Regions from separate parts of the Aeromonas jandaei genome, predicted to be linked through region 1. Evidence: riboswitches for the same ligand, from Rfam matches in the RefSeq annotation. Region 1 holds a riboswitch; each other region holds the start of a gene.
The links. A riboswitch is a leader RNA that binds a small molecule or an ion and turns the genes downstream of it on or off. The one in region 1 is predicted to bind cyclic di-GMP.
Positions count from the first base shown of each region.

Region 2: it holds a riboswitch for cyclic di-GMP, as region 1 does, so the genes downstream of both, lafK (lateral flagellar response regulator transcription factor LafK) here and WE862_RS20575 (glycosyl hydrolase family 18 protein) in region 1, are expected to answer to the same signal.
Region 3: it holds a riboswitch for cyclic di-GMP, as region 1 does, so the genes downstream of both, WE862_RS04355 (immunoglobulin-like domain-containing protein) here and WE862_RS20575 (glycosyl hydrolase family 18 protein) in region 1, are expected to answer to the same signal.
Region 4: it holds a riboswitch for cyclic di-GMP, as region 1 does, so the genes downstream of both, gbpA (N-acetylglucosamine-binding protein GbpA) here and WE862_RS20575 (glycosyl hydrolase family 18 protein) in region 1, are expected to answer to the same signal.

Region 1 covers NZ_CP149571.1:4,377,924-4,383,702, reverse strand. The annotation lists tRNA gene WE862_RS20605 (tRNA-Ala) at 351-426, shown strand; tRNA gene WE862_RS20600 (tRNA-Ala) at 455-530, shown strand; tRNA gene WE862_RS20595 (tRNA-Ala) at 594-669, shown strand; tRNA gene WE862_RS20590 (tRNA-Ala) at 718-793, shown strand; tRNA gene WE862_RS20585 (tRNA-Ala) at 827-902, shown strand; gene WE862_RS20580 (ExeM/NucH family extracellular endonuclease) at 1,071-3,257, opposite strand; cyclic di-GMP riboswitch class I at 3,553-3,641, shown strand; gene WE862_RS20575 (glycosyl hydrolase family 18 protein) at 3,758-5,779, shown strand, end outside.
Region 2 covers NZ_CP149571.1:454,816-460,594, forward strand. The annotation lists partial or broken gene fliGL (lateral flagellar motor switch protein FliGL) at 1-370, opposite strand, end outside; gene fliFL (lateral flagellar M-ring protein FliFL) at 357-2,105, opposite strand; gene lfiE (lateral flagellar hook-basal body complex protein LfiE) at 2,123-2,449, opposite strand; gene lafK (lateral flagellar response regulator transcription factor LafK) at 2,461-3,723, opposite strand; cyclic di-GMP riboswitch class I at 3,973-4,060, opposite strand; gene lfhA (lateral flagellar biosynthesis protein LfhA) at 4,258-5,779, opposite strand, start outside.
Region 3 covers NZ_CP149571.1:879,110-884,888, forward strand. The annotation lists gene WE862_RS04350 (FG-GAP-like repeat-containing protein) at 1-1,385, opposite strand, end outside; gene WE862_RS04355 (immunoglobulin-like domain-containing protein) at 1,557-3,749, opposite strand; cyclic di-GMP riboswitch class I at 3,804-3,889, opposite strand; gene prlC (oligopeptidase A) at 4,314-5,779, shown strand, end outside.
Region 4 covers NZ_CP149571.1:1,406,805-1,412,583, reverse strand. The annotation lists gene WE862_RS06850 (M3 family metallopeptidase) at 1-1,717, opposite strand, end outside; gene WE862_RS06845 (methyl-accepting chemotaxis protein) at 2,006-3,688, shown strand; cyclic di-GMP riboswitch class I at 3,953-4,038, shown strand; gene gbpA (N-acetylglucosamine-binding protein GbpA) at 4,104-5,534, shown strand; gene WE862_RS06835 (transporter substrate-binding domain-containing protein) at 5,686-5,779, opposite strand, start outside.

The DNA.
Region 1 (5,779 bases):
TGTTGTAAATTTACATAAATCATGGAAAGGGTTTTCAAATTCAATCCTCTTTATGGAAAGGCTTTCTTGAACCGCCTCCTGCTGGGCGCTTCTGCCTTGCCATCTCGTAGTGCGGCTTCTCCTGTCGTCATGACTGGGTGAGTGGCGGCCGAGGCTGTGGTGTTGCGAGCAGCACGCCAAAGTGCCGGTTAAATGGCCGGATTGCGGCATTTAGTCGATAAAAACAACGACTTGCTGCAATTTTGATTAAACGCGCCAATCGGGGTGATTTTAGGGTTGACACTGAAGCGGGTGATGCCTATCATGCGCCTCCGTTGCCGGAGATAACTTCGTCAGCGCCGAGGTGAGTTGGGGTTATAGCTCAGCTGGGAGAGCGCTTGCATGGCATGCAAGAGGTCCGCGGTTCGATCCCGCGTAGCTCCACCAAATTCTCCTCGAACAATCTGGAATCAAAGGGGTTATAGCTCAGCTGGGAGAGCGCTTGCATGGCATGCAAGAGGTCCGCGGTTCGATCCCGCGTAGCTCCACCAGGTTCCTGATTGAAATGAAGTACCCAGGGCAGTGCGGTGTGTATCACCCAGGCCGACCTTTGTGGGGTTATAGCTCAGCTGGGAGAGCGCTTGCATGGCATGCAAGAGGTCCGCGGTTCGATCCCGCGTAGCTCCACCATTATTGAGGATGAATGGCCGCCAGAACCATTCATTCAGTGCCGAATTTGGGGTTATAGCTCAGCTGGGAGAGCGCTTGCATGGCATGCAAGAGGTCCGCGGTTCGATCCCGCGTAGCTCCACCAAATTCAGAGTGACATCAGTCATTCACACACATCGGGGTTATAGCTCAGCTGGGAGAGCGCTTGCATGGCATGCAAGAGGTCCGCGGTTCGATCCCGCGTAGCTCCACCATCTTTCGTAAAGAAAGTCGAAAAGGCCACCGCATTGCGGTGGCCTTTTTGTTTTCTCAGGCATTTATTTTCCCCATACTTTCCAGCCTTTCATTTGCAAATCAAATGGCCAAAACTGAAAAGCCCGCGGGTATCGCGGGCTTTTGGCTACTTTCAAGCAGGTTGCCGGTTAGCGCCGACGGCGCCAGGCCAGCGGCAGCAGGGCCAGCAGGCCGAGCCCCAGTGCACCACCGCCACTTGAGCCGTGGTCCGGTTTGACGGCATCACCCTTCATTTTCAGATCGACGATGATGGGGTCGTGGTCGGAGGCGCTGAACGGATTATCCGATTTCAGCAGGGGGCCGGTGTACTGGTTGCCGTACTCGAACAGGCTGCTCTCGAAGGAGTTGATGTGCCAGTCGGCCACGTTCGCCACCTTGCTGGCCAGCGCCGGATTGGCAAGGGCATAGTCGAGGGTACCGAGTTCACTGTCATAGCTGTAGGAGATGGCTTTCTCCTTGTTGAACTTGACGTTGAGATCGATCAGGCCATAGTTGCGAGTCACCTCGCGACCGAGCTGTTCATAGGACTGGTCGCCGATAAAGGTGTGAGAGGCCGATATGATCTTCCGCTCGCTGGTGGCCGGGTTGTAGTCGGTCAGTACCCGGATCGGGTCTTCTTTGGCGTAGGAGTTGAAGTCGCCCACCAGCAGCACCTGTCCCGGCAGCTTGCTGACCGCTTCACCCAGCACCTTGGCCGCACTCACCCGGAACTCGGTACACTTGCCCTGCAGGTCGGCCGGTTCTGTCTTGCCATCGCCGTTTTCATAGCAGCCCGAGCCCTTGGACTTGAGGTGGTTGACCACCAGCGTCAGCGGATCCTTGCTGCCAGCTACGGTAAAGCTCTGTACCAGTGAATCGCGCTGGCCGGCAGTTTTGGCCACGCCACTCGTGGTATAGCGCTGCTCCGGCATGCGGATGACATTGGCCTCGCTGGCCGGGGTGAGCAGGGCCGGACGATAGATCATGGCCACCATGATGGCGTCGCCACCGAAGAATTTCTCGCTGGTGAGGAGGCTTGCTGGCAGGCGGACATAGGCGTAGCGCTTGCTCGCATCCTTCTGTTGCTCGTTGAGGCGGGTCACCAGATTGTTGATGGCGGAGTTGTCGCCAAAGCCGTTGTTCTCCATCTCCATCAGGCCGAGCAGGTCGGCATCCATCTCGGTGATGGCGTTGACGATCTTGGTGCGCTGCTTCTCGAAGTCGGCCAGGCTCTTGGCGCCGCGGTTGCACCCTTTGGCGTTGTCGGCATCCGCCTGATCTTTGCACAGCACGTTGAGCGCGCCGCCAATGCTGGAGTGGCTGGTGAAGTAGTTGAGCACGTTGAAGCTGCCAATCCGCAGATCGCTGCCAGTGGCCCGGGCGGGTGCCGGCTGGCGGTCATCTTCCGGTGTACGCAGCAGGGCGCCGGTGCTCAGGGTGACATCGCTGGGTACCACCAGACGGAAGGCATCCTTGTTGTAGACAATGACGCCCTCCAGCCCGGTCAGTTGATCACCGATACGCAGATAGCCCTGATCGGCATCCCAGCCCGGGAACCAGGGCAGTACGCCATCCGGTGCCTTGTAATCAGACTCGACCACCAGCCGGTTGCTGCCATTTTTGGCAGCCAGAGCGACCGCTTCCGGGCTGCTGGCAATATGGAGCTGGGTCGGCTTGAGCAGCGGCGCCTTGTGGGAGAGCTCGACGTTGTTGCGATAAACCTTGTAGTCGAAGCCGTAGTTGCGGGTCAGGTGGAGATCGCTGCTGCTGTCGAGCCGTACCCGCATCCCTTCGTGGCGATTGAGTGCCTGCGCCAGCGTCTCCCCTTCATTGACCTGCAATACGCTGGTCGGCACCGTCAACCCCTGTGCTGTGACCTGCAGGCGGGCTTTGTTGGCCTCGAAAGTGGGTTTGAGCTGGGTGCCGCCGTAGTACTCCTCGACCCTGGCTTCGAGGCAGACTTCAGCCCCCGGCTTGAGGGCCGGGTAGTTGGTCGCAAGTTTGCTGTCATTGAGATAGACAAAGATGCCATCGGAGGTGGCCGGGTTGCCATCTCCCGCCGGATCAGTCAGATAGAAGCCTTTGGTCAGGCTCTGGCCGAGGGTGGTGACGACACCGCGCACCATGAAGGTACCCGGACTGATTTTTCCCGTGATGTTGCCGTTTTTATCGGTCACGGTGTCGGTCGCGAACTGGCTCCCTGAGCCTGTTCCCTGAATGGTCGGAATGGGGGTGAGTTGCGCCGGATCGGAGGGGCAGACGAAGGCTGCGTGGGCGCCGGGGGCAGCGAGGGCCAGCCCCACGGCCAGAGACAGCAGGGTGCGAGTACCTTTCATAAGTGTTCCTTTTTTATTTTTGCCAGTGTTTCCATAGTCCTGGTCGCTGACCAGGGGCGCGCATTGTCACATTTTCGGCATCTCGTACCAGTGAGCCAACGCACATTACCGGGATACAAATGAGCGCAGGTTGGCGTTTTTTGACTTGGCTAACATTCTGAAATTACTGATAAAACACTTACCGGTTGGTGTGGTGGGAAAGTGTGATCCCGCTGGCAACCACATATTTTTCTCCGAGAATGAAGATTGAGACTCGGCTGCATGCTTTCTATACTCGGCTTGTTCCTCACGGAACCCAGGTAAAGGGCAAACCGGTTGAAATGCCGGGACGCAATACCTCCGGTCTTCCGATCAGATGATGATCCAGATAGCGGGGTTTCCCCGGGTGAAGAGGCAGTGTGCGGCGAGTCCATGGCCGGTAGTCTCCCTCCCTTCACGCAGGTTGCGCTTGTGCTTTGCCTTGGTCACCAATGCCAAGACAAAACAAGGAAGATAACAATATGCAACAGTTCCTGAGGCCCAGCCGGCTTGCCGTGCTGGTGGCCATCGCTGCCATGCCCGCCTGGGCGCAGGCAGCCTATCCCGCCTACAAGGCCGGTACTGCCTATAAAGCCGGTGACATCGTCAGCAATGCCGGCGCTCTATATGAATGCAAAGAGTTCCCCTACTCGGGTTGGTGCGGGGCATCACCCTATCACTATGAACCCGGTGTCGGGGTGGTCTGGGCGGATGCCTGGAAGCTCTACGGCGGTGAAGTGCCGCCACCGGCGCTCGGCGTGGCCGTCAGCTCTCCGGCTGCCGGTGCCAGCTTCAACGAAGGTGCCAGCGTTGCGCTGGCGGTGACCCTGAGTGGCCCGGTGACGGCGCTGGTTCGGGTGGAATACCTTATCGACGGCAAGCTTGCTGCCACGGCCAGCGCCTCGCCCTGGGGCGCCAGCTGGAGTGCTGCGGGCGTTGGGGCGCACGCCCTGAAAGCGCGGGCGCTGGATAAGGATGGCAAGGTACTGAGCGAGGCTGATTCGAGCTTCAACGTTGCTGCCGTGGTGGCGCCAGAGGCGCCCAAGGTGAGCATCAGCAGCCCGGCCAGCGGTGCCAAAGTAACGCTCGGTCGCAGCGTGGCGGTGAGCGGCAATGTCACCGATGCCAACAACGATGTGGCCAAAGTCGAGCTGTTTGTCGATGGCAAGAAGGTAGGGGAAGACAATGCCGCCCCCTGGCAGGTCAACTGGACACCCGATGCCAAGGGCAGTGCCGCCCTCAAGCTGGTTGCTACCGACAAGACCAATCTGGTCGGCGAGTCGGCGGCAGTGAACGTCACTGTCGAGGAGGCCGCGCTGCCACCATCCGGTGGCAACCTCTCCTGCGATATCCGTCAGATCTATCGTTCTGATGGCTACGAGTGCATGGGGGATGACCATGCCCGCCGGGTCATCGGCTACTTCACCTCGTGGCGCACCGGCAAGAATGGCCTGCCCGCCTATCTGGTGAGCGACATTCCGTGGAGCAAGATCACCCACATCAACTACGCCTTCGCGGCGGTGGACGAGCAGAGCCACACCATCAAGGTGGATGACTCGGCGACCAAGATGACCTGGGATGGCGTGCCGGGTGCCGAGATGGATCCGGAGTTCGCCTACAAGGGGCACTTCAACCTGCTGTCGAAGTTCAAGAAGCAGTATCCGGACGTGAAAACCCTGATCTCGGTCGGGGGCTGGGCCGATACGCGCGGCTTCTACACCGCCACCACCAAGGGCGACTGCTCGGTCAACACCGATGGCATCAATGCGCTTGCCACGTCGGCGGTGAGCTTTATCCGTCAGTACGGTTTTGACGGGGTCGATATCGACTATGAATATCCCACCTCCATGAAGGATGCGGGCAACCCCAACGACTTCCCGCTCTCCAACCAGTGCCGCGGCAAGCTCTTTGCCAACTACAAGGTGATGATGCAGACCCTGCGCAGCAAGCTGGATACGGCGGGCAGCGAGGATGGCCGCAAGTACATGCTGACCATCGCCTCGCCAGCTTCCGCCTATCTGCTGCGCGGCATGGAGAACTTCCAGGTCACCCAGTACCTCGACTACGTCAACCTGATGACCTACGACTTCCACGGTGCCTGGAACCACTTTGTCGGCCACAACGCCGCCCTGTTTGACAACAAGGCAGACGCCGAGCTGGCGCAGTGGGGCGTCTACACCCAGAAAGAGTTTGGCGGCATCGGCTACCTCAACGCCGCCTGGTCTGCTCACTACTTCCGTGGTGCGCTGGCGGCCGGCAAGATCAACGTGGGCGTACCCTATTACACCCGCGGTTGGCAGGGGGTCAGCGGTGGCACCCACGGTCTGGGTGGCAAGGCAGCACTGCCGAGCCAGAGCAATTGCCAGCCGGGTACCGGTGGCGGCACCATTCCGTGCGGTAACGGGGCGGTCGGCATCGACAACATCTGGCACGATCTGGACAAGAACGGCAAGGAGATCGGCGGTGGTGCCGTCCCCATGTGGCATGCCAAGAACCTGGAGCAC
Region 2 (5,779 bases), 630 kb from region 1:
GTACCCACTGCAACCGCTGGATATCCTGACTCATCACATCACCGTAGAGGCTGTCGAGCAGGCTGCGGGAGAGACGCTGACCAAGGGCCAGGTCGAGAGTCTGTTCCAGATATTCGCGGGAGGCGCTGCCAATCCCGCTCTGTTCACGATACTGGTTGAAGAACTGCTGCAAGGTTCATCGGGCCTCCATCGAACTGACGCCGGAGAGACCCGCCATCTTGGAGATAAGGCGCTGCACTTCATCGCGGGAGAGCTTTTGCATCACCTTGGCAGCGGCCTCAGTTCCCATGCTCAACAGCAGGATGGCCGCTTTCTCCAGGTTGTCGATATCGATATCGACGGCTTTCTGGTTCAGGTTAACGTTGTTCATTGCCACTTACCCATGCTCTCACCACTTCCGCTACCCGAGCGGTATCTTTGTCAACCAGCAACTGCAGATGCTTGAGTTGTACTTCCAGCTCGGAACCCGGCTCCGGCAATGCCTCCAGATCCAGAGAAGAGAAGTGCGGCTCCCGCTCGTTGTCGGAACGGATCAGACCATTGCTCATCGGCGGCGCCGTCAGGGCAACATCATCATCCCGCCGCATGGAGAGACCCACGGTCGGCTCCAGCTCATCATCCAGCTCGTCAGAGAGCGTATCTTCATCCGGCGCCTGCTGGGTGCGAACCAGATGCTTCACCAACGGGCGGATACCGAAGAAGACCAGCGTCAGGCCAAGCAGGCCACCCACCAGATAACGGAGCGAATCCTGCCAGTAAGGGGTCTCCCACCAGCTCGATTCGGGCGGAGCAATCGGCGCAGCGCCGGTGAAGTCGAACACTTGCAGGCTGATCTGATCTCCACGAGCCTCATCAAAGCCCACCGAGCGCTCGACCATCTGCCGGATCTGCGCCAGCTGCTCATCATTCCAGCCTCCTTTCGGGGCGCTCTGATGATTGAGCAGTACGGAGACGTTCATCTTCTCGAGCCGTCCCTGCTGATAGCGGGTGTGTACTATGGTGCGGCTGTTTTCGTACTGCTTGCTGACCTCCTGCCGCTCGGTGCGGGAGTCATTTTTCTGATTTTCCGTGGTGGCTGCCGCGGTCTGATTCTGGGTCGCCGGATCACTTTTGGGTGCCGTTTCGGGAGGACGATTGGACAGAGCGCCGGGGATACCCAGTGCCAGCGCATCGATGGTTTTGTCCGATTTGCTCGACTCCTTGGTCACCACCCCTTGTGGATCCAGCTGCTGCTGGGTCTCCTCCACCGCATTGAAGTTGACGTCTGCGGCGATCTGCACCCGGAAGTTGCCGGTGCCCAGCATGGGATAGAGCATGTCGCTGGCACGCTGACGAATGTACTGCTCCAGCTTGCGCACATACTCCATCTGCTGCACGCTCTGCTTGCCAAAACCGGCCTTGTCGCCGAGTTCGGCACTCAGCAGCTGGCCAGCCTGATCGACAATGGTGACCGCCCCCGGTTTCATGCCGGAGATACTGCCTGCCACCAGGTTGGCAATGGCCTCGACCTGGCCGGGCTCCATGGCCTGACCGGGCTGCAGATCGAGCATCACGGATGCACTTGGTTTCTCCTCGTCACGACCGACAAAGAGAGTGCGCTTGGGAATGGCGAGATGGACGCGGGCACTGCGCACCGCATCCAGCGAAATGATGGTGCGCGCCAGTTCGCCTTCCAGTGCATGGCGATAGCGGGCACCTTCCATAAACTCGCTGGTGCCGAGGCCGGTGACATTGTCCAGCCCCTCTAGACCCGCCGGCATGGCCGCTCTCACCCCTCTGGCCGCCAAGGCCATACGAACATGAGCCAGCTGATTCTCCGGCACCAGGATCTGGCCAGAACTCTTCTCAAGCCGGAACGGCACCTGCTCCTTCTCCAGCATCTCCATGATGTTGGCGGTATCGTAGAGCTCCTGCTTGCCGTACAGGGGGACGTAGTTTTTGCTGGACGTCCACAGAATGACGACGATTGTGCCGGCAACGATGGCAGCCAGCAGAGCAATGGTCAGGATCGATTTATTGTCACGGGAGAGGCTGCGCCAGTTGCGAAGGCCCTCCTGCACGCGTGTTCTGAAGGAATCCGAAGCCCCTTGCGGGGACGTTACCAGTTCAGTCATCACTTACCTCAGAGCGGCATGCGCATAATGTCGTCAAAACCGGTCATCAGCTTGTTGCGCACCTGCATCAGGGCTGAAAAGCTGAGACCCGCTTTCTGACTGGCCACCATGGCCCCGACCAGATCATCGCTCTGGCCGGCATCAACAGCCGTCATCATGGCTGAAGCCATGTTCTGCTGTTCGTTGACTCTGCCGACAACGTCGCGCATGGCGTCGCTGAATGACACATTCGAGAGATCATTGGATTCGATGGAAGGAGCCTGAGTGGCAACTCGTTGCATCTCCTGCATCTGCTGCAGGAGCGTTGCCTGTGATGACATCATTTCAATCTTCACGCCGTTATCCCTTAGTTTTGAAGCTGCTGCTCGATATCAATGCCCTGCTCACGCATCGCCGCCAGCTTGTATCTCAGAGCCCGGGTGGTCATCCCGAGCGCTTCTGCCGTGCGGGTACGATGGCCACGGAAGCGGCGCAAGGTCTCTAGTACAAATTGAAATTCTGCGTGCCGACGTGTCTCGCTCAACCCTTCCGGGGCGGAAAGGACTTCCGCCAATCCATGTTCGGGTTCCGCGACATAGCTGGGCAGCATCAAATCGACCGCTTGAATATGCAATCCGCGAGCCATGATTAATGAACGTTGAATGACGTTATCGAGCTCCCTGACGTTGCCCGGCCACTGATAAGCCAGCAGTTGCTTGCGGGCACTCTCGCTCAGGCGATACCCCTGCTGGGGCGCATAGCGTTCGATGAAATATTCAGCCAGCGGCAATATGTCGTCGGGACGCTCGCGCAGTGCTGGCCAGTTCATCGGCAACACATCGAGGCGATAGAAGAGGTCTTCCCTGAACTGGCCGGCTGCCACCAGGGTGCGCAGATCCTTGTTGCTGGCGGCGATGATCCGCACATCCAGCGCGATGGTCTGATGGCTACCGAGGCGCTCCACCTCACGCTCCTGCAAAACCCGCAACAACTTTGCCTGCAGTGACAGGGGCAACTCGGAGATTTCGTCGAGCATCAGGGTTCCGCCCTGCGCCTGCTCGAACTTGCCGGGCTGCGAACCCGTCGCGCCGGTGAAGGCCCCCTTGTTGTGGCCAAACAGAATGGATTCGAGCATGGACTCGGGAATGGCGGCGCAGTTGATGGCGACAAACGGCTTGTGAGCACGGCTGGACATCTCGTGGATGTAACGCGCCAGACGCTCCTTGCCCGTTCCCGACTCACCCCCGATAAGAATGGTGGCTGCCGTTTTGGCTGCCCGGCGAGCAAGCTGCAACACTTGCAGGCTCATGGTCGAGACGGCGATCAGGTCTGGAATGGCCTGCCGCAGACGCAGTGCCCCCTTCACCACATCCAGCATCTGCTGCCCCCCGAAGGGCTTGATGATGTAGTCAATGGCACCGGCTCGCATCGCTTCTGCCGCAAGATAGGCCTGACGCTCATTAACCAGGATCACGCAATCAATGCCGCTAAAATCATGCACCAATTGAGGACCTACTTCGGTCATGAGATCCATGTCGAGCAGGATTAAATCAACGGAACGGCTGCCGAGAATTAATTTCGACTTGCGAATAGAGTCACAGCGGGAAACAGCATATCCCTGTGCTGCCAATATTCCTTCAATATCGTTCCCATCGGCCATAGATGAGCTGATTAACAATAAATGGGGATCTTTCCCAAGACTGGCCGGTCTTGAGCTTTTTTTGATAGATACATCCGAAAGCATATGAACCCGAACCCGTGATTGTGGATAAAACAATCAACAGAACTGAAATGCCGAAATAAAAGACGCACAGGTACGCTGGCGCTTCTAACGAGCACCTAGATCAAACCAGTGTTATATCAAGGCGGTAACAATGGCCTTGGCAACCCCGCTATCATGAGCATTTCTGCTTTTAGACCGGAGGCTTTGCGTCCTGACTTTTCAGTTCAGTTTGCCTTTTTCATGCGACTGCCCGTATTTGGACAAGACAGCACCAAATTAGTGGTGACTGCTGAGTGACACATGTGAATTGTTATATTTGTTATTTATCTTTGACGACCGAATGCGTCAAAAACAGTCACATCATAACGGCTTACAATTACAATTCAAGTAGATAGGCGGAATATATTCTTCCCATTTGCCTATTAACATGGCAGCCCTGTTTCAGCCTAGCGTGCCAATAACCTCCACTCTCAACTCTTCCGGTATTTCATTATATGAGAGCACTTTGAGACCTTTTGCAAAAGATCGGGCATAACGCGCGATCAAGGGTCTAAGTTGCGGCATCACGACCAGTACCGGGGCATATCCTTGCTGCTGCAGCTGCTCTTTAACCAGCGGCATATTTTGCTGCAACTGTGCCAGCAGTTGCGGATCAACCGGAAAACTGTCCAGCTGGATTTTCCCCTGCTGCTGCGACTGGTTCATGGCCGCCAGCAAGGTCTGCTCAAGACGGTCATCGAGCGTGAAGGTGGCAAGCACATCACGGCTGCCAATCGCCTGTCTCACAATCTGGCGCTTCAAGGCGCAACGAACATCGGAAGCAAGCAGCACGGGATCCTTGGTCAGCTCGCTGGCATCGAGCAAGGTCGTCGCCACCGTGCGTATATCGGTCAGGCTGACCTGTTCCTTTAGCAATTGCCGAAAAACTCGCAACTGCTGCATCTGGGTCAGGGCCAGATTGAGCTCCTCCGCCAGACGGGGCGACTGAGCTGCAAGATGTTGCCCCAGCTTGCCCACCTCATCATGACCGAAGAGGGCATCAAGCTGCTCACGCAGCAGCTTGCTGGCGTGGGTCGCGATCACCGTTGCCGAATCCACCACCGAATAGCCAAGATTCAATGCCTTGGCCTTGTTCTCCGGTGAAATCCAGACTGCGCTCATGCCATATGCAGGATCCTGGGTCAGCTCCCCATCCAGCGAACCATAGGTCTCGCCGCTGCTGATGGCCATCAGACGCTGGCAATCAACATTGCCGGACGCCAGTGCCACACCGGAGAGCTTGATCCGGTACTGATCGGGTTGCAGCTGCAAATTGTCGCGAACCCGGATCTCGGGCAGCAGAAAACCGTACTGCTCCGATAGGGTTTTGCGAATACCGCGCACCCGGGCCAGCAGCTCGGCGCCTTTGTCAGCTTCCGCCAGCGGCACCAACCGATAACCCAGTTCGATGGCGACGGTATCGACCGGCGGCAGATCCTGCCATTCCAGCCCTTGTGGTTCCGGCTGGGCAATCTGGCGAGCCAGCTCCTGCGCGGCATCCAGATCCGGGGTATTGACCGCCCGCTTGCTCACGCTCCAGCCAGTCCAGGCCAGTACGGCGGCAAAGCTGAGGAAGGCCAGCATCGGCATGCCCGGCACCAGCCCCAGTACCAGCATGATGGCAGCGGCAGTGTAGATGACGCGGGGAGAAGCCAGGATCTGGTCACCCACCTGATCCGCCATCTCACCTTCATCGCTGACCCGGGTCACAATGATGGCGGCAGCAGTAGACATCAGCAGCGAGGGGATCTGGGCCACCAGACCGTCACCGATGGTCAGCAGGGCATAGCGCTGGAAGGCTTCGGCAACCGGCAGGGCATGCTGGAAAATACCGATGGCAAGGCCGCCGACCAGGTTGATGATGAGCACCAGCATGCCGGCAATCGCATCACCGCGCACAAACTTGGAGGCACCATCCATCGCC
Region 3 (5,779 bases), 1.1 Mb from region 1:
GCCTGATAGAGCCGATCGCGCTCATGCTGGCTGCTGATCTTGCCATGTAGGGCAAATTGGTTGGAGAGCGGGTTGATGACGTTGACGAAGTCCGGCTCGGCATTGGCAAGCTCGTTGCGGATGGTGGTGATCGCCGCATCGATATCCAGCGCTTTGCCATAAGAGATCAGCAGTTCAGTATTGCTTGCACCGCCCAGTACCAGGTCATAAATACCATCACCGTTGATATCCAGACTTTCAAATACCGGACCATTGGTCATTTTGTGCAGGTCCAGATTCTGACCATTCTCATCAATTAATGGAATCGCGGATTTATAACCATCCTTGCTGTAATCGATCTTGCACCAGTTGCAGCCTGTAATTCTGCCTGTTGCAATATCCTGACTGTCAAAATAATAGGTGGATGAGTGATAGCCACTACTATTGTATAGGACTGCCTTGTTTTCCCCGGAGAGGATCGGGAGCTGCCCACGTGCCGCCGAGTTCAAATAAACAAGCTGATCTGTATAGACCTGATTGTTGTTGATAATGAAGTCGATGCTGCCATTCTGGTCATAATCGACCAGAGAAAAATTGGGGTGGCCAGCGCTTATATTTTCAGGGATGAAAGGATTGCCGGATAAATCAACGACTCTGATCGGCTTTTCCAGATATTCCAGATGGTTGGTACCTGAGTTGCGAGCACCATAATAGACATGTACGCCCTGCTTGTTATTGTCAAAATTGAGGGTCAGCAGATCGTCAATACCATCCTGGTTGATGTCATGGAAACGCACGGCAGTATGGTTGATGTTGCCGGTATTGAGCAGCAAGCCGGCTTCTTGCCAGGTCTGTTCATTGTTGTCAAAGCGGTACCACTTGAGCTCGCCAGTGCGATCGGCTCTGCTGACCACCAGATCCTTTATGCCATCGCCATCAACATCGGTACTGGCAACGGCAGTACGCATGGCTTTGCCGAGAGGTAGCCGGTCGACCAGATTGAACTGGGTTGGTACTGTCATGCTATTGCCGGATACCACATCCAGCGTCACCGTGCTGGTGACGCTGTTGATACCATCCGAAATTTCTACGGTGAAACTGTCGCTGCCAACATAACCGCTGCTGTCAGGGGTATATAAAAAAATACCATCTCCACGATGTTCAATTTGGCCGTGACCAGTGCGAGTTTGCGGCGAATAGCTTTTAATGAAGACCGGATCTTTTTCAACGTCGTAGACGTTTAAAAGAATGTCACCAGTGGAGGAGGGTTGGTTATTGGCAACAGTGTATTGGTTTTCTTTATCCCAGATATGTGGTGCTTCATTTGGTATGGGGGCCAGAAGTGGCTGTGCAATACCAATATGAGGCAAACAGGTTAACAAACCCAATAATTTTATTTTATTCATCCGATATATCCTTGGCGTAATATGTCCTGATGGGGTTAACAACGCTAAGCCATCTGATATAAATCAGTAGCTTTTATTTTTATAAGTATCATCTGCGTATGATGAACAGATTATCTTGTTATTTTATGCAGGGGAGAGGCACGCCTCCCCCCGCTTATATCATCTGTAAAATCAGATTTTAATCCAGGCATCGCTCCAGGCACTGCCGGTACCCGGCGCATAGTGGCTGGTCGAGCCGCCACACCAGCCGCTGTAGGGCCAGGGTTTGCACTCGTAGTTGCCACCGGCATTGCTGACCCGATCACCGGCCTGATAGCTGGTGTTGGGGGCGTAGGCCGGGTAGTCACCCTCGCCACCGCCGCTGCTCTGCTCGGTCAGCGCAACCGGGAAGCGCTGTACCACCGGTTGCTGGCTATCTGCCAGACCGTTGATCACCACTTCGTAGCTGCCATCGGTCACATTGCTGCCCTGCAAAACCAGTGCGCTGGTGCCGTTCACCAGGCTGGTGGTGTTGCCATAGCTGCGACCGTTCTGCTCCAGCGTGGCAGAGATCTGTACCGGGTTGGCGGTGGTGACATTGAAGCGGATGGAGACCTGACCGTTGACTATGGTGTAGTCGGAACCCATGGCGCTGACAGTGAAGTCGCTGCTGCCGATCACCGGCGGCTTCTCGCCACCATCGCAGTCGCTGTCTCCCTGCAGACGCCAGACGCCCCACTCACCGGTCGTACCCGGCTCGTCGTTCTGGGTGCACCACTCGGCGCGCCAGCTCTTGCCGTTATGGCTGACGATGTCGCCGCCGACGTAGGTCTTTTTGGCATCCCAGCTGTTCTGACAGATGGCGCCCTGCTCCCTGACGGTCACGTTGCGCTGCTGGGTGACACGCTGGCCTGCGCTATCGCTCACCAGATAGGTGAGGGTGTAGCGGCCGACCTTGCTGCTGTCGACGTTGCCGCTGACCTGAATGTTGGCGGTCAGATCGCCATCTTCCTCATCGTGGGCGCTGACGCCGGTCATGACGTTGAACGGCGTGCCGAGCTCGATAGTGGTGTCCGCAATACCGGTAAAGACCGGCTTCATGCTGTAGACCTCGACGGTGCGAACCTGCTCGGTAGTCTGGTTGTCGCTGTCGCTCACCTTGTAGGTGAGGGGATAGAGACCGATGCGCTGGGTATCGACGCTCCCTTCTACCTGGATCTGGCCGGTCAGATCGCCATCTTCCTTGTCATTGGCGCTGACGCCGGCCAGCGGGTCAAAGCGGGTGCCGTGCTTGACGCGGGCATCGCTCAGGCCGCTGAACACCGGCTTGCCGTTCTCGTCCGGCGGGGTGATGTTCTGATCGTGGATGAAGGGGCCGTAGCTCTTGATGAAGGCTTCGTTGTAGGCCTGACCGGCCGCGTTACGACCCATGTCCCAGTTGATGGACCAGGTCATCACGCCGCGCAGGGGCTGACCCTGGCTCTTCAGCTTGTTGAAAGCATCGAACAGATCCTGCGGATTCTTGACGTAACCGGTGGCGGCCGCATCGATATTGGTCGGAATGCCGAATACCAGCTTGTCGTGGGGGATCTTGTAGTAGCCGCGGCTGCCGTTGATCAGCGAGTCCGCCATGTAGTAGATGAACTCTTCTTTCAGGGCATCGTTGTTCTGGGCGATCCAGCCTACCCCGTCGATCCAGATGCCGTCGCCACCCTGGTTGTAGAACTGGGGATTGATCCAGTCGTAGTAGCCTTCCAGCGCCCGCAGATAGGGGGTATAGAGACCGCTGGCGGTCAGGTAGGGGAACTCGGGCGCCATGGTGATGAGGAAGTTTTTCCCCTGTGCGCGGTAGTGATCCTTGACCAGCCGCAGGGCTGCCGGGATCACGGTCTGGTTGTTGGCGGCAGTGATGGCGGACTGCTCCAGATCGATGTCCAGACCGTCGAAGCCATAGGTCTCCACCAGACGGATGATCTCGTCGGCGAAGGCCTGCTCCTGACCGGTACGCAGCTCGATATGGGCATCGGCACCGCCCAGCGCCAGCAGCACGGAGCGGCCCTGGCTGTTCAGCAGGGCAATCTGCTCGATAAACTGGCTCTCGCTCATGCCGGTGGCCGGGTCGAGCTTGAAGGTGGGGATGGGATCGCTGCCGTACACCTTCATGAAGGAGACATCGACCACGTTGTATTGCGGATTGACCTGGTCGAGCTTGACGCAGGGGGCGGTACCGCCCTGATAGCCAGAGCCACCGCACCAGTTGTGCCAGTAACCCACCACGACACCGGACTGGGGATTGACCATGGCCTGGCCGGCCGAGGCGGCCTGCGCCATGGGGGCGCCCATGCCGAGCAGACAGCCCAGCAGGGATAACTTCAATTTGTTCATCTTGATATCTCCATACAGTACAAACGGAGCGTCCAGCTATGGCCGAACGCTCCCGGGGGCAGCCCCGCTGTCATAGGAAATCTCCCTTAGACCGGTGGCTTTGCGTCGTGCCCTTTCGGGTCACTTTGCCTTTTTCACCCGTTCTCCGTGCGGCACAGAGAATCAAGTGACCTGAGTAACAGGCTGCTTATGATATGCACTTAAAAACAAATTAATCAATGTATGTGTATGATTTGTTTTGGTTATTAACTTGTTGGTTAGTTATTTTCCAAGCATGGAAAGAGCCGGTGATAGGCCGCTGTGACCTACTCATTTGTCGATTGGATTTGGTCTGCCGCCTTGCGCTTCGAGAGTTGAAAAAGCCGCAAAAAGAGCAAAAAAGTACCGATTATTCATGCTGTTGCCATCCAGTATCTGGCAGAGAGGTGTTTGAGCTCACAAAGAGGGGAAAACAGTGCTGACAGGCGGATTGAAGCTTGATTATTGCGTGACTTGGCCACATGTTAGAGAACCATGAAGAGCTGCTAAAGCGGTCTGTTCAAGACCAAACAAGAGGTAACCGGGATGAATAACCCTTTGCTGTCAATGGATTCGCTGCCACCTTTCAGCCAGATCCAGCCTGATCATGTACAGCCCGCCGTGACGCAGGCCATCGCCGATTGCAAACAGAAGATCAAGGATGTGCTGGCGCACACCGAGCCCCACACCTGGGACAGCCTGATCGCCCCGCTGGAAGAGGTCAACGACCGTCTGGCGCGGATCTGGTCACCGGTCAGCCACCTCAACTCCGTGCTCAACAGCGAACCACTGCGCGCGGCCCACGATGCCTGTCTGCCGCTGCTCTCCGAATTCCAGACCTATGTCGGTCAACATGAAGGGCTCTATCAAGCCTATCTGGCGCTCTCCGAGAGCGATGATTTCCCGCGGCTTGGCGGCGCCCAGCGCAAGGAGATCCAGAACACCCTGCGCGATTTCCGTCTCTCCGGTATCGGTCTGCCCGCCGAGGCGCAGCAGCGCTACGGCGAAATTCAGGCCCGCCTCTCCGAGCTGGCTTCCCGCTTCAGCAACAACGTGCTGGATGCGACCCAAGGCTGGCACAAGCTGGTGGCCGATGAAGCCGAGCTGGCCGGTCTGCCGGAGAGCGTGCTGGCGGCGGCTCGTCAGATGGCCGAGTTCAAGGGTAAAGAGGGCTGGCTGTTCACGCTGGATATTCCCTCCTACCTGCCGGTGATGATGTATGCCGACAACCGCGAACTGCGCGCCGAGATGTATGAGGCCTTCACCACGCGCGCCTCCGATCAGGGGCCCAATGCTGGCAAGTGGGACAACTCCGCCATCATGACCGAGCTGCTCACCCTGCGCAGCGAGCTCGCCAGGTTGCTGGGCTTTGCCAACTATGCCGAGCTGTCGCTGGCGACCAAGATGGCCGACAAGACCAGTCAGGTGGTGGATTTCCTCACCGATCTGGCGGCCAAATCCCTGCCGCAAGGCAAAGCCGAGCTGGAAGAGATCCGCGCCTTCGCCGCCGAACAACATGGCCAGAGCGAGCTGGCGGCTTGGGATATTGCCTACTACGCCGAGAAGCTCAAGCAGCACAAATTCTCCATCTCCGACGAGCAACTGCGCCCCTACTTCCCCGCCAACAAGGTGGTGAAAGGGTTGTTCGAAGTGGTCAAGCGGGTGTTCGGCATGAAGGTGCGCGAGCGCCTCGGCATCGACACCTGGCATCCGGATGTGCGCTTCTACGACATCTTCGATAGCGAGGATGAGCTGCGCGGCAGCTTCTATCTCGACCTCTATGCTCGCGAGCACAAGCGGGGCGGTGCCTGGATGGATGTCTGCCTGGGTCGTCGCTACCGTCAGGATGGGTCGCTGCAAAAGCCGGTCGCCTACCTGACCTGCAACTTCAACGGCCCGGTGGATGGCAAGCCTGCGCTCTTTACCCATGACGAAGTGGTCACTCTGTTCCACGAATTCGGTCACGGCATTCACCATATGCTGACCCGGATCGACGTGGCTGGCGTGGCCGG
Region 4 (5,779 bases), 1.6 Mb from region 1:
GGGGCGAGCACGCACCGGCAGTTGGCCGCTGCTGCGCGGCCGCCATGCAGGCTTGCGCTTGCAGCCACGCCTCGGCGGCGCTCAGGTTGCACGCCTCGGCCAGCGGCACGGCACTGAAGCCTTCACCGGTCAGGCTGCGCAATGTCTCATCGTGAGTCATGCCGTTGCCCGGCCCCCAGTAGTGGGCAGCCAGATCCGGCCCGATGCGCGGGTTGTCGGTAAGGTAGCCATCGCGCTTGAGGAAGTAAGTGCGGGTCTGCTCCACCGCCATCAGCGCCAGCAGGTAGCCGTGATAGGCGCAGGCCGACTCCTGATTAAGGAGGTGCGGAATGGCCAGCAACGGGCGCGGGCTCACGACCCCGAGGATCTTGCGCTCCCACTTGCGGGCCAGCGCCAGCACAGCCTCGGGAGTGCGATCGCTCTCTGCCATGGCGTAGAGATCCCGCTCGAAGTAGGCCACCAGCGCGATCTGGCGCTCATTGAAGGCCCGAAACGGCTGGCGGGCGGCGATCATTTCCTTGATGAGGGCATCGGGAACAGCCTCTCCCGCCGCATTTCTGGCATAGCGTTTGAGCCAGTCGGCATCGTCCAGCAGGCTGTCGCAGAACATCGACTGGGTCTCGGCATAAGCCATAGAGGTGGGCGGGAACTCCTGGGAGAAGCAGGGCGCATTGCCGGTAACATTGGCAAAGTGCGCGGCGTGGCCTCCCTCGTGGAACAGGGTATTGAGGCCACTCCAACCGCTGCCCACCTGCACCGGAGCGGCCAGGCTGGTGAAGTTGACCACCGCTGGTATCCACTCACCCTGCTGGAAGAAGCTCGGTACCGGGCCATGACAGAAGCCGTTCTCGTATTTCCCCTCCCGGGTCAGCAAGTCCAGGGTCAGGGTAGCCCCGCGATACTGGATGCCGAGACGACGGAAGCTCTCGACCCAGTCCCGCAGCGCCCGCGAGAAGGGCACATAGGGGTCGAGCTGGCGGGTCACGTCGCCACTGACGAAGTAACGCAGGTTGTGGGGCAACAGGGCCGCCTCCCCTTTGGCCGCTGTCAGTTCGACCAGACTTTGCTGCAACCGGGCGTCGGTGCGGGCGATGAAGTCATCGAGGATGGCGAACAGCTGATCTGGGCTCATCTGCTCGTTCTTGCGCACCTTGTAGGCGAAGTAGTCGCGATAGCCCATGGCGCGGGCAAAGCGGTTGCGCAGCGCCACCACCTCGAGGAAGCCGTTGTCGACCACCCACTGCTCCAGGGTGTGGAACATGGCGATGGCGCTTTGGCGCACCGCCTCGTTCGGGCTGGCGGCAAGGGAGGTGCTGGCGGCGGGCAGGCTGCCAGCCACCTGCTGGCCCTGCTCATCCAGCAGGGTCAGTTTCAGCCCTTTGCGGCGGGCAAACAGATCCGCCTCAGCAGCCACCAGCTGGTCCATCAGGGTGGCGGCAACGGGATCCTCGATGACGTTGCACTCGAAGAAGGCGATCCAGCCCGCCAGACCCCGTTTTAACTCTTCATCTTCGGCGAGGGCGTGCATCTTGCGCAGTTCCGGCAACCGCTCCGGATTGGCGCAAAAGGCCTTGTAGGCCTGCTCGGCTGCGGTAAACCCGGCCTGATCGTCGCTGGTGCCCATATAGGTGGCCCAGAACAGATCCTCCTTGCGTCTGTGAACCTGCAGATAGTCGCGATTGAGCTGGTCAAAATACTCTCTGGCAATCGAACTCATAAATTCCCTCTTGTCGCAGGAGCGCTCCGGATGGCCCCTATTCTGGTTGGTGAAATGCCAAGCTATTCACATTTTTCGGCAAATCGTGCGAAGAAACCCTTTTCAACATGCTACCCGAAAGCGGGCTGTAACCTCTGCTGACTATACTGATGTTAAAACGCTCATTTAAACAGGCTCGCCAAGCCACTGAAAGTAAATGAATTGTTAAATTAGACGTTCAGCAAGAGAGATAGAGGCTACCGCTGTATCGAGCCACCATAACATCAACGGGATAACGAGGGGTTAGTCATGTTCAAGCTCGGTGATATCACCGTGAGCCGCAAATTGATCTTGCTGCTCACGGTTGCGTTTGTCGGTTTCGTGTCACTGCTGCTCATCTCCGCCAACGCACTCCAGCGCAATCTGATGAGTGAACGGGAAGCGCGACTCAATGCCGTGCTGGGACAGGCCATGAGCCAGATCCAGTTTCTGGCCAGCACCCTGCCGGCAGAGCAGGCGCAGCAGGAAGCGCGCAAGCTGCTGACCAACATGCGCTTTGATGGCAACAACTATTTGTTCGTCATCGACGAGAGCCGCAAGATGCTGGTACATCCCATCCGGCCCGAACTGGTCGGCCAGACCATGGGAGAGGGTTCGGGTGCCACCGCAGGGCAGTTCTGGTTCCAGATGGTCGACATCGCCCGTGGCGGCAAGCAGGGAACCCTGCAATACATCTGGACCGGCCCGTCTGGGGAAACCGCTGACAAGCTCTCCATGGTCTCTGGCTATCAACCCTGGGGCTGGATCCTCGGCACCGGTATGCTGCTGCAGGACATCCACCAGACCATCTGGGCCCAATACATGAAGATGGGCAGCGCCACCGCCATCGTCATTGTGCTGATGGGGCTGCTGGGCTGGCGCATCACCCACTCCATCGTCTCCCCGCTCAACCAGATCAACCACGCCATGCAGCGGGTCGCCAGGGGCGATCTGGTGGTCACTATTCCGGTGCAGGGCAAGGATGAGCTGGGCATGGTGGCAAGCTGCACCAACCAGAGTCTCGATGCCATCCGCCACGCGCTGCTGGAGGCAAGTCAGGGGGCCCGCAACGTGGCCGATGCCGCCCTGCGCATCGCCGCCTCCGCCGAGCAGACCAATCAGGCGGTCACCAATCAGCGGGATCAGCTGGCCCAGCTCGCTACCGCCATGAACGAGATGAGTACCACCATCTCTGACGTAGCGGGCCATGCCGAGAACACGGCGCGCGATACCCAGGAGGCGACCGGCGAGGCTGGCCTCGGCAACCGGGATGTGCACGCCAGCGTGAACGGCATCAAGGCGCTCGCCAGCGAAGTGGAACAGGCGACCCAACAGGTCAATCAGCTCAAAGAGGGGGTCATGCAGATCGGCGAGGTGACGGCGGTCATCAGTGCCATCTCTGATCAGACCAACCTGCTGGCCCTCAACGCCGCCATCGAGGCAGCCCGAGCCGGCGAGCAGGGCCGTGGCTTTGCCGTGGTGGCCGACGAGGTGCGCCAACTGGCCAGCCGCACTCGCCAGTCCACCGAAGAGATCCAGAGCACCATTGCCCAGCTGCAACAACGGGCCGTCAGTGCAGCCAATGCTATGGATGCCAGCCGCAAGCTGGCGGAGAGCAGCGTCGATCAATCCCAGCAAGCGGGCCAGGATCTCACCCTGATCGTCAACCACATCCAGCATGTGAGCGACATGGCGACCCAGATCGCCACCGCCGCCGAGCAGCAGAGCATGGTGGCCGAGGATATGAACCGCAACGTCAGCGGCATCAACGACTCGGCGCTGGAGATGTCCCAGTCCGCCTCGCAACTGGCGCAGGAGAGCGAACTGCTGGCCGGTCTATCCCGCAGCCTGGATGAGCGGCTTGCTGTGTTCAAACTGGGCAAGGAGTCCTCCACTGCGCCAATGATGGCTCCCGTATCTCCCCCCTCCGGAGAGCAGCGCGCCCGTCATTGATGGCGTCAACCCGTGTCGCCTTGTCACCCGACCTGCCAGCCCAGCTGGCAGGTTTTTTTACGCCGACAACACGCAATCAGCATGCACCTTATCGGCATATTCAACGGTATTCGACGCCATTCACAAATTAGAGAACAATTTAAAAACAGTCAGTTAGAATGATCCATGTGCCGTTGAACGGTGCATTTAAACATTTAACTTCAAATAATTAATCAATGCGGTGCACAATGGTGATGGCCGAACATTTGGCCCATCACTAACCATCTAGTCATTTGGCAAACTGACCGAAAGGTCGGGACGCAAAGCCTCCGGTCTACAGACGTTTTGTCCAGGATAGCGGGGTTGCCACACGCAAGTGTGCATCGGGGATCTCCCCGGCCAACTGACTGCCCACATCTATCGAACAGAGGAATGTATGGCAGCAAAAATCCAACTCAATCACATCGCGGCGATGCTGGCCCTGCTGGCCCTGCTGGCCAGCGGCAGCGCCCTGGCCCACGGCTACATCAGCCAGCCCGAGAGCCGCAACTACCTGTGCAAAACCGGTGGCAACAGCCAGTGTGGCGGCGTGCAGTGGGAGCCCCAGAGCGTGGAGGGCCCATCAGGCTTCCCGCAAACCGGCCCGCAGGATGGTCAAATCGCCTCGGCGGGCAGCCCGCGCTGGAGCGAGCTGAACATCCAGACCAGCGACCGCTGGGCCAAGCGTGAAGTACAGCCCGGCCCCTTCGCCATCAGCTGGACCTTCACTGCCAACCACGTCACCCGCAACTGGCGCTACTACCTCACCAAGCAGGACTGGAACCCCAACCAGCCGCTCACCCGCGCCTCGTTCGACCTGACCCCCTTCTGCGTCATCGACGGCAACATGGTGCAGCCGCCCAAGCAGGTGACCCACAACTGTGTCCTGCCGGATCGCACCGGTTATCAGGTGATCCTCGGCGTGTGGGAAGTGGGCGACACCAGCAACAGTTTCTACAACATCATCGATGCCAAGTTCAAAGATGGCAGCCAGCCGCCGCTGGAGTGGAGCCAGGCAGGCACCATCTACCCCTCCATCGACCTCGCAGTGGGTGACAAGGCGATGACCCGGGTATTCGATGCCAACGGCGAGCGCCCCGAGCTGCAGACCGTACTGACCATCACCACCGCCGAGCAGGGCCAGAAGAACAGCTGGGCCCACGCCCTCGCCAGCAAGATCAACGCCGAGCAGAGCCTGATCCGCGCCGGTCAGCAAGGAGCCGATGGCCAGTTCAATCCGATCTACGGTATGAACCCCGTCTATCTGAAGCGAAACAGCAAACTGGAGCGAGTCGAGATTGATCTGCAACAGCTGCAGCCGCCGGTAGTGGACAGCATCAGCGTCAGCGGTCTGGCCAGCGACTATGTGCTGGACAACGGCAAGGCAACCCTCGATTTCACCGTCACCGCACAGGGCGATCTGGCCGTCACCAACACCCTCTATGACCACGGCGGCGTCGCCAAGGGTGAAAGCAGTGCCGACATCAAGGACAGCAGCCACACCTTTACCATGGCGCTGGAAGGGCTCAAGGCAGGTCACCACCAGCTGGTGATCAAGGCCACCCCGAAAGCGGGCGGCGAGACCATTCAGCAGACCATGGATCTGATGTTCAAGGAGCAGAGCAGCGGCGAATACGACTTCGTCTTCCCGAACTCGCTCAAATCCTATGCCGCCGGCACCAAGGTGCAGCAGCCGAAAAATGGCAAGGTCTATCAGTGCAAGCCCTTCCCCTACAGCGGCTACTGCCAGCAGTGGACCACCACAGCCACCCAGTACGAGCCGGGCATCGGCTCCCACTGGCAGATGGCCTGGGATGAAGTGCACTAACCCACGCTTGGCCACATAAAAAAAGGGCGTCCTCTCTAGCAGGGGACGCCCGGAAAAATCAAACCTTGCGGTTTGCATACCAACGGAACCAAGACCTCACTCTTCACTTACTTCACACACTCAACACACTCTTCAAAACAGGGTTTGTCCATTAACCCTGCCATTTTCCTCCTTCGACGATCACATCATTCGGATCGGTATCAGGGCTCAGCTTGTCACGCACATACTGGTCATAGAGTTTCAGC